Regions from separate parts of the Mesorhizobium sp. M1403 genome, predicted to be linked through region 1. Evidence: predicted binding sites of a transcription regulator. Region 1 holds the regulator's gene; the other holds the start of a gene.
What was found. Region 1 encodes LexA, which represses DNA repair genes until DNA is damaged. Its sites were predicted from a motif close to TGTTCNNNNTGTGTTCNG; they were not measured.

Region 1 (7,473 bases):
GTATTTGCTATGGACAGGGAGTTGCGCTCCGCTTCACCATTCACCATTCACCATTCACCATTCACCATTCACCATTCACCATTCACCATTCACCATTCACCGCTTCGCGATCGGCACGTAGTCCCGTTCCGGCGCGCCGGTATAGAGCTGGCGCGGGCGACCGATCTTCTGGTGCGGGTCCTCGATCATCTCCTTCCACTGCGCGATCCAGCCGACGGTGCGGGCGACCGCGAACAGCACGGTGAACATGGTGGTGGGGAAGCCCAGCGCCTTCAGCGTGATGCCGGAATAGAAATCGACGTTCGGATAGAGCTTCTTCTCGATGAAATAGGAATCGGTCAGCGCGATCTTTTCCAGCTCCATGGCGATGTCGAGCAGCGGATCGTCCTTGATGCCGAGCTCGCCCAGGACCTCATGCGCGGTCTTCTGCATGATCTTAGCGCGCGGGTCGTAGTTCTTGTAAACGCGGTGGCCAAAGCCCATCAATCGGAACGGATCGTTCTTATCCTTGGCGCGCGCAATGAATTCCGGGATGTGATCGACATGGCCGATCTCGCCCAGCATGTTCAGGGCTGCCTCATTGGCGCCGCCATGTGCAGGGCCCCACAGACACGCGATGCCGGCGGCGATACAGGCAAAAGGATTGGCGCCCGACGAGCCGGCCAGGCGGACGGTCGAGGTCGAGGCGTTCTGTTCGTGATCGGCGTGCAGGATAAAGATACGCTCCATCGCGCGCGCCAGCACCGGGTTGATCTTGTATTCCTCGCAAGGCACGGCGAAGCACATATGCAGGAAGTTGGCTGCGAAATTCAGCTCGTTCTTCGGATAAATGAACGGCTGGCCGATATGGTATTTATAGGCCATCGCCGCGATCGTCGGCATTTTGGCGATCAGCCGCATCGAGGCGACCATGCGCTGATAGGGGTCCGAGATGTCGGTGGAATCGTGATAGAAGGCCGACAGCGCGCCGACCACGCCACACATCACCGCCATCGGATGCGCATCGCGGCGGAAGCCGGTGAAGAAGCGCGACATCTGCTCATGCACCATGGTGTGGCGCGTCACCCGGTAGTCGAAATCGTCCTTCTGCGCCTTGGTCGGTAGTTCTCCGTAGAGCAAGAGATAGCAGACTTCGAGGAAGTCGCCGTGCTCGGCCAGCTGGTCGATCGGGTAGCCGCGGTGCAAGAGAATACCGGCATCGCCATCGATGAAGGTGATTTCCGATTCGCAGCTCGCCGTTGACGTAAAACCGGGATCGTAGGTAAATACGCCGGTGGTGCTGTAGAGCGAACCGATGTCGATGACATCAGGTCCTACCGAACCACTTCGTATCTTGAATTCATGGGTTTTGCCGTCGAGTTCCAGTTTTGCCGTCGACGCCTGGGTTTTGCCGCCAAATTCCATCTTTGTCGCAGGTTCGGTCATAGCAAACTCCTTTTTGTTTCCTCAGGCCGGCAACGGCAAAACATTGAACCCAACACGTCAAAAGCATCGGAATACGCACATTTGCGCCCGCAATTGAATCTGCGCGCCAGATTAGGCCAAGACCCAATGTTGCACTGCGAAACACACCTTTCAACGCCAATCTTCTTGGGCCAGTTTCCTAATCGATTTGATCGGCAATCCGCGCCAGGCTTTCCTCGCGGCCAAGCACGGCCAGCACATCGAAGACGCCGGGCGAGGTGCTTTTGCCGGTGAGCGCGGCGCGCAGAGGTTGGGCCACGGCGCCGAGTTTGTGGCCGCCGGCCTGCGCATAGTCGCGGATCGCGGCTTCCGCCGAGGCGGCAGACCAGTCCGAAATCGTGGCCAGTGCCGCATGAGCGCCCCGCAGGATCGCGCGCGCCTCACCGCTGAGCAGCGCCGCCGCCTTCTCGTCGACCGGCATCGGCCGCTCGACGAACAGGAATGCAGCCCCTTCAACAAGTTCGACCAGCGTCTTGGCGCGCTCCTTCAGGCCTGGCAAAGCGGCAAGCAATTGCGCCTTGCGTCTGTCGTCGAGGCTAGCTGCGATCGCCGGACCGCCGTCGAGATAGGGCAGAGTGGCGATGAAGATGTCGAGCAGCGCCGCGTCGTTCATGCGGCGCATGTGCACGCCGTTCAGCGCCTCGAGCTTGGCGAAGTCGAAACGGGCGGCGCCTTTGTTGACGTCGCCAATGTCGAACCATGCGATCATGTTGGCGATCGACATGATCTCATCGTCGCCGTGGCTCCAGCCAAGCCTCGCCAGATAATTGAGCAGCGCCTCCGGCAGGTAGCCCATGGCGCGATAGGCCTCGACGCCGAGCGCACCGTGCCGTTTCGACAGCTTGGCGCCGTCGGCACCGTGGATCAGCGGGATATGCGACATCGACGGCACCTCCCACCCCATGGCATGGTAGATCACCGTCTGGCGGGCGGCGTTGGTCAAATGGTCGTCGCCGCGGATGATGTGGGTGACGCCCATGTCGTGATCGTCGACGACGACGGCATGCATGTAGGTCGGGTTGCCGTCCGAGCGCAGAATAATGAAATCGTCGAGATCCTTGTTGGGAAAGCGCACGTCGCCCTGGACGCGGTCATGCACAACCGTCTCGCCGTCTGTCGGCGCCTTGATGCGGATCGCCCCCTTGGCGCCGGCCGGCGCCTCGGAGGGGTCGCGGTCGCGCCAGCGGCCGTCATAGCGGGGAGGCAGCCCCTTGGCTCGTGCGCTCTCGCGCATTGCCTCCAACTCGGCAGGCGTCGCGTAACAATAATAGGCCTTGCCCATGCGAACGAGTTCCTCGGCCACCTCGCGATGGCGCGGCGCACGCTCGAACTGCGACACCGGCTCACCGTCCCATGTCAGGCCAAGCCAGGAAAGCCCGTCGAGGATGGCCGCGGTTGCCGCATCGGCGGAACGCTCGCGGTCGGTGTCCTCGATGCGCAGCAGCATCGTGCCGGCTGTGTGCTTGGCATACAGCCAGTTGAACAGCGCCGTGCGCGCCCCGCCAATATGCAGATAGCCGGTGGGCGAGGGGGCAAAACGGGTGACGACCTTGTCGGGCATGGAACTCTCAGGCAGGCGAAGGAAGTGGGTTGCGGACTTTCGCGCGTTGCGCGTTCATGTAGCATAGGAGGTCGAGGGCGCAAGGGGCAGACCCGATGGCTGTGCGAGGCCGTGGTGCGGGCGAGGGCGAGGACGTTGGCAGCGGCGTCAGCGAACGCTTGCTGTTTGCCGCGCCCGTGCCTGTCCTGCCGGCACCGGCATTGCTGCCGGCTCCACGCTTTGATGCCCCGTCGCTGCCGGCGAGCGACCCAGCAACGGTTCTCGTGCCCGCGGCCGAGCCCATCGTGCGCCTACGCCGGCGTTTCCGCCTCCCGTCACCGTCCCGTATCCGCAACGGCGTAACCTCGGCGGCCGGTCTGGAGCTCGACCGTGGGGTCGCCTTCCTGCTGGTGCCGGTGTTCCTCGCATGCGGGGTGGTCGTATATTTTGCGCTGGCGGAGGAGCCGGCCTTTCCACAGCCGATCGCAATCGTCGCCTTGGCAGCCCTCTGTGCCGTCGCCTCGCGGTCGTGGCCCAGAACCCGCCTGTGCTTCATGGCGGCGTTGCTCTGCGCGCTTGGCGTGCTTGCCGCCAAGGTCGAGACCTGGCGTGTCGGAACGCATATGCTCGGTTCTGAAATCTCGACGCGCCTCACGGGTCGCGTCGTATCGTTCGAGCCCATGGCGAGCGGCCGCATCAGGCTGACGATCGATGTGATCTCAACCGCCAGGCCGACACTGCGCTACATGCCGGAACGGGTCCGCGTTTCGGCGATGAAAATACCGGCTGAGCTGACCGCCGGTTCCGAGATCGCCGGCTATGTGCGGCTGCTGCCACCGACCGGCCCGGTGCGACCCGACAGCTATGATTTCTCTTTCGACAGCTATTTTGCCGGTATCGGCGGCAGCGGCTTTTTTCTCGGCAATCCGAAAGTCGTGCCGTCGGGCAGCATGCCGCTTGCCGCACGGCTTTCTTCCGCGATCGAAGACGCGCGCGAATCCATCGCCGACCATATCCGCAGCCGCATCGGCGGCGCCGAGGGCGAGATTGCTGCTGCACTGATCGTCGGCGTGCGCGCCGGCATTCCCGACGAGGTCAACGAAGCGATGCGGCGTACCGGCATCTACCACATCATCTCCATCTCGGGGCTGCATATGGCGTTGGTCGCCGGCACCATCATGGCGCTGCTACGCGGCGCCTTTGCGCTGTTTCCCGATTTCTCATCGCGACGGCCGGTCAAGAAATATGCCGCGGCCGCCGCGCTTTTTTCGATTGCGGCCTACCTCGTCTTTTCCGGCATTGTGGTGGCGGCCGAACGCAGCTTCATCATGCTTGCGGTGATGCTTATCGCCGTGCTCTTCGACCGGGCCGCGCTCACCATGCGCAATCTGGCGATCTCGGCCATCGCGGTCATTCTGGTGTCGCCGCACGAGGTGGTCGGTCCGAGCTTCCAGATGTCCTTCGCCGCGACGGCGGCCCTTGTCGGCGCATATGCAGGCTGGTCCGATTACCGCGCCGGCAGGGCCACCACGCCGCCACCCCGGCGGTCGCCGCTACGCTTTGCCGCTCGAAAGGTCCTGCTGGGCATGGGCGGCCTGGCGATGACCTCGATCATTGCAGGGAGCGCCACGGCGCTTTTCGCCATATGGCATTTCCAGCGCGTGGCGCCGCTCAGCCTGTTCGCCAATCTGGCCATCATGCCGATCGTCTCACTGGTCGTCATGCCCTTCGCCGTCCTCAGTGCGCTGGCGATGCCGTTCGGCGCGGATGGGCCTTTCCTCTACGTGATGGGCAAGGGGCTGACGGCGATGATCGCCCTGTCCGGGTGGATCTCCGAGCGCTCGCCGATCGATGCGGTCGGGCTGATTTCGCTGAGATCTGTCCTTTTGGTGACGATCGCCCTCGTCATTGCCAGCATGGCGACGACCTGGTTGCGGCTCGTGGCACTTCCTTTTGCGCTCGCCGGCCTGCTAACGACAACGCAGACGCGCGTACCCGATGTATTGATCTCGGAGGACGCACGGCTCGTCGCGCTGCCGATCGGCAGCGGTGAACTCGCGGTCAACCGGGCACGCCCGAATGAGTTCACCATCGACAACTGGAAACGCGCGCTCACATCAGAGGCTATCGTCGCGCCGGAAACACCTGGAAAGAACGATCCGCAATTCGACATTGCCGATCCAGCCGCCCTACCGCCGGGCATGCCGTTCATTTGCACGGACGGTCTCTGCCTTGCCAGGCATCCATCCGGCGCGATCATCGCGCAAGCCAAGGACCGCGATACTGCACGGCCAGCCTGCGCCTTTGCCAGCTTGATCGTCATCGACGACGCCACCGCCCATAATCCCTGCTACTACGACCGGCTGGTCCTCGTCGTCACCAAACGGCAACTGGCGCGCGCGGGAAGTGCGGCCGTCTATTTCGATCCACAAGCGGCAACACGCGCCGAAATCCGCTTCGCCGTCGAAAAATCATACCGGCCCTGGCACGTGCAACGGAAGTTTTCACGCGCGACACGTGGCCTGCCGCCATACCGCAAGGCCAACAAGCCTAAAGCCAGCGCCAAGGGCGCTACTCAGTAGCGGCGGATCAACCCGACGAGCTTGCCTTGTACCTTGACCCTGTCTGGCCCGAAGATGCGCGTCTCGTAGGCCGGATTGGCCGCTTCCAGGGCGATCGAGGCGCCTTTGCGGCGGAACCGCTTCAGCGTCGCTTCCTCCTCGTCGACCAGTGCCACCACGATCTCACCAGGGCTCGCCGTATCGGCATTGCGGATGATCACCGTGTCGCCGTCGAAAATGCCAGCCTCGATCATCGAATCGCCTTTGACCTCGAGCGCATAATGCTCGCCGCCCATGATCATGTCCGGCGGCACCGAGATCGAATGCGTCTGGTGCTGGATGGCATCGATCGGCACACCAGCGGCGATGCGGCCCATCACCGGGATAGACACGGCGGCGACGACATCGTCGTCATTGCCGGCTGCAGGGACGCGCGACGATGTCGGCTTGCCTTGCCGAGGACCTTGCCCAAGACTGCCCTGGATGACACTCGGCGAGAACTTGCGTGCCGCATTGAGGCCGGGGGCGATCGAATCGGGCAGGCGCAGCACCTCCAGCGCACGGGCCCTGTTGGGCAAACGGCGAATGAAGCCGCGCTCCTCCAGCGCCGTAATCAGCCGGTGGATTCCCGATTTGGAAGCCAGGTCGAGCGCTTCCTTCATCTCGTCGAAGGAGGGCGGGATACCGCTTTCCTTCAGCCTTTCGTGGATGAACATAAGCAGTTCGTGTTGTTTGCGTGTCAGCATAGCGACCCCCAACAGAATCAGAAAAACAAACCCAGAACAAACACTATCTGTTCCAGTTGTGTTCCGCAACTGTTTAAAGTTTAATGAATGTGTTAGGGCTCGGGTAACGATACCACTCGCCAACCGGGACGCTGCATTTTCACCGCCGCGGGCCTCATCGCCTTGATTCTGCTTTCGTTTGCGGCCTCTGGGTTTCCAGAAGGCGGCACTGGTATCGGCCGTCAGCCGGCAAAGGGGCACGGAATTGAAGCCGTATCGACTGTGCGGTTTGGTCAATGCGCCGTGAACGAAACGAAGTCAAAACGCCAACCTTGGGTTGGCTTGGCTCCTGGTTTCCACCGCGTGGTCAGGCAACTTGTCGCCGGTGGAGCCTTGCTGCGCGATACCAGGTAATGGAGAACCGCTCGTGACCGATGGATGCCGTCGATGCGTGTCCGGCGTTGCGGTGAATCTTGGGGGAGCAGACAAATCATGACAGGAATTCGCGATCTCGTAGCCATAAGGGCGATGGATGCTGCAGATCCGCTGCGCGCGATGCGCGACCGCTTTGTGCTGCCGCAAGGAGTGATCTATCTCGACGGCAATTCGCTAGGGGCCGCTTCGCGTGCAGCTTTCGATGAATTGAGCAAGGCAGCGACCGAAGAATGGGCGCATGATCTCATCCGCGCCTGGAACACGGCCGGCTGGTTCAACATGCCGCTCGAACTCGGCGACCAGCTCGGGCGCCTGATCGGTGCCGCGGCCGGCCAGACGGTGGTCTGCGACACGACATCGGTCAACATCTACAAGCTGCTGCACGCCGCCATGGCCATGCGGCCGGAGCGGCAGGTCATCGTCGCCGAGGGCGACAGTTTTCCGACAGATCTCTACATGGCTGAGGGTGTGGTTTCGACGCGAAAAGATACGCTGCTTCGCCTCTCGGGGGTCGACGCGCCGAGCATCGAAGAGCTGATCGACGAAGGCACCGCCGTGGTGCTGGTCAACCACGTCAACTACAGGTCGGGCGAACTGCGCGACATGCCGGCGCTGACGCGCAGGGCCCAGGAAGCCGGGGCGATGATCGTCTGGGATCTCTGCCACACCGCCGGTGCGATGCCAGTCGAGCTCGACAAGGCAAACGCCGATTTTGCCGTTGGCTGCACCTACAAATATCTGAATGGCG
Region 2 (7,473 bases), on a different contig from region 1:
GGCGTGAACGGGCTTTCGGTCGCCAACGGCATGTTGCGGCTGGGCGAGGGCGGCGGCGCCACCACGCTTGCCGACCCCAAGCAGTTTGCCGGCTATCGCGGCGATGCCGCCGACCCCGAAGCCGTCTTGCTGGTCAAGAACGGCTTGCACATCGAAATCGCCATCGACCGCAACAACCAGATCGGCCGCACCGATCCGGCCGGCATTGCCGATGTCGTGCTGGAATCGGCGCTGACAACCATCCAGGACTGCGAGGATTCGGTGGCGGCCGTCGATGCCGAGGATAAGGTGCTGGTCTACCGCAACTGGCTCGGCCTGATGAAGGGCGACCTGGCTGAAGAGATCACCAAGGCCGGCAAGAGCTTTGTCCGAAGGCTCAACCCCGACCGCACCTATACCGCGCCCGATGGCGGCACGCTGACCGTGCCCGGCCGCTCGCTGATGCTGGTCAGGAACGTCGGCCACCTCATGACCAATCCGGCGATATCGGACCGCGACGGCCACGAGGTGCCGGAAGGCATCATGGATGCGGCGATTACGGCGCTGATCGCGCTGCACGATGTTGGCCCGAACGGGCGCCGCGCCAATTCTCGCGCCGGCTCGGTGTACATCGTAAAACCCAAGATGCATGGCCCCGACGAAGTCGCGTTCGCCGTCGAGATTTTCGACCGCGTCGAAGCGCTGCTCGGCATGGCGAAAAACACCATCAAGATGGGCATCATGGACGAGGAGCGGCGCACCACCGTCAATCTCAAGGAGGCGATCCGCGCCGCCAAGGACCGCGTCGTCTTCATCAACACCGGCTTCCTCGATCGCACCGGCGACGAGATCCACACCTCGATGGAAGCCGGCCCGATGATCCGCAAGGGCGACATGAAGCAGGCCGCCTGGATTGCCGCCTATGAAGCCTGGAACGTCGATACCGGCCTGGAATGCGGGTTGGCCGGCCACGCCCAGATCGGCAAGGGCATGTGGGCGATGCCCGACCTGATGGCGGCGATGCTCCGGGAGAAGATCGCGCATCCCAAGGCCGGCGCCAACACCGCCTGGGTGCCGTCGCCGACGGCGGCAACCCTGCACGCCACGCACTACCACAAGGTCGATGTCCACGCCGTGCAGCAGGCGCTGAAAAGCCGGCCCAGGGCGAAGCTGGATGACATATTGTCGGTGCCGGTCGCAGTGCGGCCGAACTGGTCGCCTGAAGACATCCAGAAGGAACTCGACAACAACGCACAAGGCATTCTGGGCTACGTCGTGCGCTGGATCGACCAGGGCGTCGGCTGTTCGAAAGTGCCAGATATAAACGACGTCGGCCTGATGGAGGACCGTGCCACGCTGCGCATTTCCTCGCAGCACATCGCCAACTGGCTGCACCACGGCGTCTGCACGCCCGAGCAGGTCATGGAAACGATGAAGCGCATGGCGGCGATTGTCGACCGCCAGAACCAAGGCGATCCGCTCTACCGGTCGATGGCACCGGATTTCGACAAGTCCATCGCCTTCCTCGCCGCCTGCGACCTCGTCTTCAAAGGCCGCATCCAGCCCAACGGCTACACCGAGCCGGTCCTTCACGCGCGGCGGCTGGAACTGAAGGCGAAGCAAGGCGCCTGAAGCGAAGGCGCGGGAGCCGGCGTCCCCCTCCCCTTGAGGGCAGGGTGACCCGAAGGGCCGGGAGGGGTCCTGCATGAAGTGCGCCAACGCCCATTCTGACGATGCGCCTCAGGAAGAGGATCATCGGGGCCTAGGTTCGATTTCCAAAAATAGGGCAAGTCGAGGGACGCCGCGTCCTCCACACCGCGGCTGCCTCTAACCTCACGCGGGCGAGATCGAGCACGACATGAAAATATCGGTATGTCTGACCGGCTCCGGGGTTTCACGGAAGGGCGGGCAGGGCCTGAAGCCGAACGACTCATACACGGCAATGGCGTTTTTCATGTAGAACGTCGTGTGGATCAATACCGTCCGGATTCGGCCTTTCCGGATCTCCGCCAGCGCGGCCCCCATCAGCGCACGGCCGATTCCTTTTCCGCGAAACGACGCGTCGACAAAAAACTTGTGAATCTCCGCCGTATGGTCGTCGAACTGGTCAAAGGCGAGGCAGCCCGCCGGTAGGTTCTCCGATCGCGCGATAAACGCCATGGCATCTGGCGCGCCGAACTTCGCTGCCAGCGAACTGCCGCTCCTTTCGGGGTGGAAGATGGTCCTCACGTCCTCCTCCGAGACGCCGTAAGGCTGCACGGCGTCGACATCCCATTGTGCAAGCTTGCGGCAAAGCCCGGCCATGGTCTCGAAGTCTTCGGCACTGCGTGCCGGCGAAACAGAAATCATCCCCGCCTCAGCCCCGGTTAGGTGCATGACCGTAACATATGCGATCATCGGGCGCGAACCCGCAACCGTACTTCCAGCGAGCAGCAGAAGCACTACGCCGCCTGTGCCATCCGCTCCGAGCTCATGCGGTAGGAAATCGCCTCGGCCAGATGGATGCGGCCGACCGTTTCGCTGGCCTCGAGATCGGCCAGCGTCCGCGCCACCTTCAAGACGCGGTGGTAGGCTCTTGCCGAAAAGCCGAGCTTTTCGCTGGCGTCCCTCAGTAGCGACAGGCCGGCGGCATCGGGCATGGCGATCTCCTCGATAACCGACGGTGAGCAATGCGCGTTGGTGGTGGCGGAGGTCGCGCCGAGCCGTTCGAAACGCTCACGCTGGATCATACGGGCACGAGCGACGCGCAGTGCCACGGCTGCACTCTTCTCCGCCCGGTCCGGCCGGATCAGATCGCTGGCCGAAACCGCCGGTACCTCGATCCTGAGATCGATGCGATCGAGCAGCGGGCCGGAAATGCGCGCCTGGTAGTCGGTGCGGCAGCGGTCGCCGCGCAGGCAGCGATAGCCTGGCTCGCCGGCCATGCCGCAGCGGCACGGGTTCATCGCCGCGACCAGCTGGATGCGCGCCGGATAGGTGACGCGATGGTTGGCGCGCGCGATCATGCAGTCGCCGGTCTCCAGCGGCTGGCGCAGCGCATCGAGCGCCTGCGGCGAGAATTCGGGAAACTCGTCGAGGAACAGCACGCCGTGATGGGCAAGCGAGGCCTCGCCCGGCCGCACGCGCAAGCCGCCGCCGACCATCGCCGCCATCGAGGCCGAATGATGCGGCGCGCGGAACGGCCGCCGGTCGGTGAGCTTTCCTTCGCCGAGTTCGCCGGCCACCGACGCGATCATCGAGACTTCGAGCAATTCCTTCGGCGCAAGCGGCGGCAGGATCGACGGCAGCCGCTGCGCCAGCATCGATTTGCCGGACCCGGGCGGACCGACCATCAGCAGATTGTGGCCGCCGGCTGCCGCCACCTCCAGCGCCCGCTTGGCGGTCTCTTGCCCCTTGATGTCGGCAAGGTCGGGCAGGTCGCGCGCCGAAGCATGGATGCCGGCTTCCGGCCGCGACAGGACCTGCGTGCCGCGAAAATGATTGGCGATGGCGATCAGGCTGCGCGGCGCCAATATGTCGAAATCCTTGCCGGCCCACGCCGCTTCCGGCCCGCAGGCGAACGGGCAGATCAGGCCCTTGCCTTCGGCATTGGCGCCGATCGCCGCCGGCAGCGCGCCGGCCACCGCGGCAATGGTGCCGTCGAGCGATAATTCGCCAAGCACGACATAGCCGGCCAGCATGTCGCCCGGAATGGCGCCGAGTGCCGCCATCAAACCGAGCGCGATCGGCAGATCGTAATGGCTGCCCTCCTTGGGCAGGTCGGCAGGCGCCAGATTGACGGTGACCTTCTTCGACGGCATCGACAGGCCGGATGCATGCAGCGCCGCCTGCACCCGCTCGCGGCTTTCGGCTACAGCCTTGTCGGCCAGGCCGACGATGTGCATGTTGACCTTGCCCGGCGCGATCATCACCTGCACGTCGACCGGCACGGCCTCGATGCCCTGGAAAGCAACCGTGCGAACCCGCGCCACCATGTCTTCACCCCGGCTGCAGGCTTGCCCCAAGCCCTTGCGATCATGCCGCGAACGGCGTCACCGAAGACAACCACAGATTTCCGGCGAAGGCAAGAACATTTGGGGAACGGCTGAACGCAGCGGCTCCAATGGGTTGCAACGCGGCCGCTCCGAAGCGAGACTAGTTACGCTTGCCCTCCACCGCATCCCAGAACAGGCTGGCGATGTCGGCGCCGCCGAAGCGCTTCACTTCGCGTATGCCGGTCGGTGAGGTCACGTTGATCTCGGTCATGTAGTCGCCGATGACGTCGATGCCGACGAGGATGAAGCCGCGCTCCCTCAGCGACGGGCCGATGCGGGCACAGATCTCGCGTTCGCGCTCTGTCAGCTCGGTCTTTTCGGCGCGGCCGCCGACATGCATGTTGGAGCGCGAATCGTGCTCGGCCGGCACGCGGTTGATGGCGCCGACCGGCTCGCCGTCAATCAGGATGATGCGTTTGTCGCCGGCGCGCACCTCCTTGAGGTAGCGCTGCACGATGTAGGGTTCGCGGAACATCTGGCCGAACATTTCGAGCAGCGAGGCGAGGTTGCGGTCGGCCTCGTGCAGGTGGAAGATGCCGGCGCCGCCATTGCCGTAGAGCGGCTTGACGATGATGTCGCCAAACTCCTTGCGGAAGGCGGCGACTTCGAGCGGATCCTTGGTGATCAGCGTGTCCGGCATCAGGTCGGGAAATTCGGTGACGAAGATCTTTTCCGGGCTGTTGCGCACCCAGGCCGGGTCGTTGACCACCAGCGTCTTCGGATGGATGCGCTCGAGGATATGCGTGGTGGTGATGTAGTTCATGTCGAAGGGCGGATCCTGCCGCAAAAGGATGACGTCCATCTCCGAAAGATCGGTACGGATTTCTTCGCCCAGTGAATAATGGCTGCCCTTCTCGTCGCGGACCTGCATCGCCTCGATGCGGGCAAACACCTTGCCGTCGCGCAGCGACAGCCGGTCGGGCGTGTAGTGGAACAGCTGGTGGCCGCGCCGCTGCGCTTCCAGCGACAGCGCAAACGACGTGTCGCCGGCAATCGACACGGTGGAGATGTGGTCCATCTGGACGGCGACTTTCAGGGGCATGGCAGCTCTCCGGCGCACTTGCAGCGATCCACTTGGATGCACAAAGTACGCTCCAACACTTTTGAATCCATGCATCGTGCTGTCCGAAAATCGATTCCGATTTTCGCGCCGATGCATCGACGACAGCGATATAAGGAAATCGGCGGCTTCTGCCAATCGGCCAAGGTCATGATGAGGCTGCGCTTCGTTTGGCGCAGATCCCAATGCGATGTGCCGTCAGCGATCGAAGACCAGCTTGGAATAGCCGAGGAAGGACAGCGCCATGGCAATCAGCGAGGCGACCGCAAGGGCGATGAGCGGCGACACCGTCGGCAGCGCGAACAGGATGGCGCAATAGACGAGATAATTGACGACGCTGGTGGCAATGCCGACGCCGCCATAGCGTGCGCCCTCTTGCGCGATGCCGCGGCTGGAAGGCGAAAACGTCAGATGGCGGTTGATCAACCAGGTGACGGACAGGGCAAAACCGATCGAAATGATGCGAGCCGCGAATGGTCCGAGCGGCGCTATCGTCAGCACCAGCCAAAGCGCCGCCGCATCGGCGACGAAGCCGACGCCGCCGGCGAAAATGAAGCGGGCGAGGCGTCCCATTCAGGCTCTAGGCCGCGCGCGGGGTCTTGCCCGGTCCGGCCTTCAAAGTCGCGAGGGCGCTTGCACGTTCACGTTCGACGCGACCGGAAGGCATCGACAGATAGAAGATGCGCTTCTGCTCGGCCCGGCCGCGCGACACCGAATCGAGGATTACCCCGGTCACCGCCGCCAGCATCGACAGCAGCAGCAGCCCGACCGACAGCACCCAGGTCGGCATGCGCGGCACAAGCCCGGTTTCGGCGAACTCGATCAGCACCGGCGCCATCAGGAACAGGCTCGATGCCAGGAAGAACACCGAAAAAGCGCCGAAGAAACGCAGCGGCTGTGTCTCCTTCATCAGCATGGCGAACATCCACAGGATCTTCGCGCCGTCGCGAAAGGTCGACAGCTTCGACGAGGAGCCTTCCGGCCGGCGGCCATAGTCGAGCCCGATCTCGCTCACCGGCAATTTGAGCTGCGAGGCGTGCACCGACATTTCGGTCTCGATCTCGAAACCGCCGGAAACGGCGGGAAAGCTCTTGACGAAGCGCCTGGTGAAGGCGCGGTACCCCGAGAAGATATCGGTAAAGTCCGAGCCGAACAGCCGCTTGTAGAGGCTGTTGAAGATGCGGTTGCCGAAGGCATGGCCAGTCCTGCCGGCATCGTCGGCGACGCCGCGCCTGGTGCCCACCACCATGTCGGAGCGCTCGGTCAGCAGCGTGTTGATCAGTTGCGGCGCGTCCTCCGGCGCATAGGTGCCGTCGCCGTCGGCCATCAGATAGATGTCGGCCTCGATGTCGGCGAACATGCGGCGCACGACATTGCCTTTGCCCTGGCGCGGCTCGCGCACCACGATGGCGCCGGCGGCGCGGGCTCGGAGCGCCGTCAGATCGCGCGAATTGTTGTCGTAGACATATATCGCGGCGGCAGGCAGCGTCTCGCGAAAGCGCCGCACCACTTCGCCGATCGTCAGCTCCTCATTGTAGCAAGGCAGGAGCACGGCGATGCTCGGCTCATGGCGCACTTCTTGTGGCATTTTCGTCTCCGGATGCCCTGTGAGGTCCCTGACCGCTCAAACGCCGGCCTCGCTCGGGGCGGCTTTACTATTTATTGAAGCTGTTAAGGCTAGGTTTAAACCGCCCCGTATTCCTTCCAAAGGTCCTGATATGAGCACAGCCGACGATGGCGCCTCCATTTGGAGGTCCGATATCGCGCTGGCGCTGCTTGCCACGCTGCTGGCGCTTGCCGTCAATGCCTTTGCCGGTTTCCCGGAACTGACCAATGCCGGCGGCGACAACGACAATCTGCTGCGCCTTGTCGAAGTTCGCGACATGCTGGCCGGCCAAAGCTGGTTCGATCTGCACCAGTACAGGATGGGCCTGGAAGGCGGCTTCGTCATGCACTGGTCGCGGCTGGTCGATGCGCCGATCGCCGCCATCACGGCCGTGTCGGCCCTGACCGGGAGCACGGTCTTTGCCGAGAATTTTGCGCAAGTGCTGTGGCCGGCGCTGCTCTTTTGCCTGACCGTGTTTTTCACCGCTCGCACCGCGCGCAGCTTTGCTGGTGACGGCGCCGTGCTGCCCGCTGTCGTCGTCGGCGCCGCCGCACTGCACTTCCTCGGCATTTTTTCGCCTGGCGCGCTCGATCACCACAATGTCCAGCTGATGCTGAGCATGGCCAGCCTGAGCCTTCTGCTTGAAGCGCCGTTGCGCAGGCCGGCGGCACTACTCTCCGGCCTGTGCGCCGGATTGATGCTGGCCGTCGGCATGGAAACCGCGCCTTATGTCGCCACCATCGGCGCCTCTGTCGCCACGCTGTTTGCCCTCGACGCCGATGGCGAGAGGCCGA

Region 2: a site for LexA is predicted at 4,045-4,062, ahead of NKH01_RS30345 (YifB family Mg chelatase-like AAA ATPase). Genes of this name have one in related genera too.

What each region holds. Positions count from the first base shown of each region.
Region 1 is NZ_JAMYKY010000001.1:653,184-660,656, forward strand. Features, by position in the region: gene gltA (citrate synthase) at 97-1,425, opposite strand; gene gltX (glutamate--tRNA ligase) at 1,604-3,025, opposite strand; gene NKH01_RS03315 (ComEC/Rec2 family competence protein) at 3,121-5,586, shown strand; gene lexA (transcriptional repressor LexA) at 5,580-6,311, opposite strand; gene kynU (kynureninase) at 6,783-7,473, shown strand, end outside.
Region 2 is NZ_JAMYKY010000031.1:9,025-16,497, forward strand. Features, by position in the region: gene NKH01_RS30335 (malate synthase G) at 1-1,611, shown strand, start outside; gene NKH01_RS30340 (GNAT family N-acetyltransferase) at 1,813-2,421, opposite strand; gene NKH01_RS30345 (YifB family Mg chelatase-like AAA ATPase) at 2,421-3,953, opposite strand; gene gshB (glutathione synthase) at 4,114-5,055, opposite strand; gene NKH01_RS30355 (GtrA family protein) at 5,272-5,646, opposite strand; gene NKH01_RS30360 (glycosyltransferase) at 5,654-6,661, opposite strand; gene NKH01_RS30365 (GtrA family protein) at 6,792-7,473, shown strand, end outside.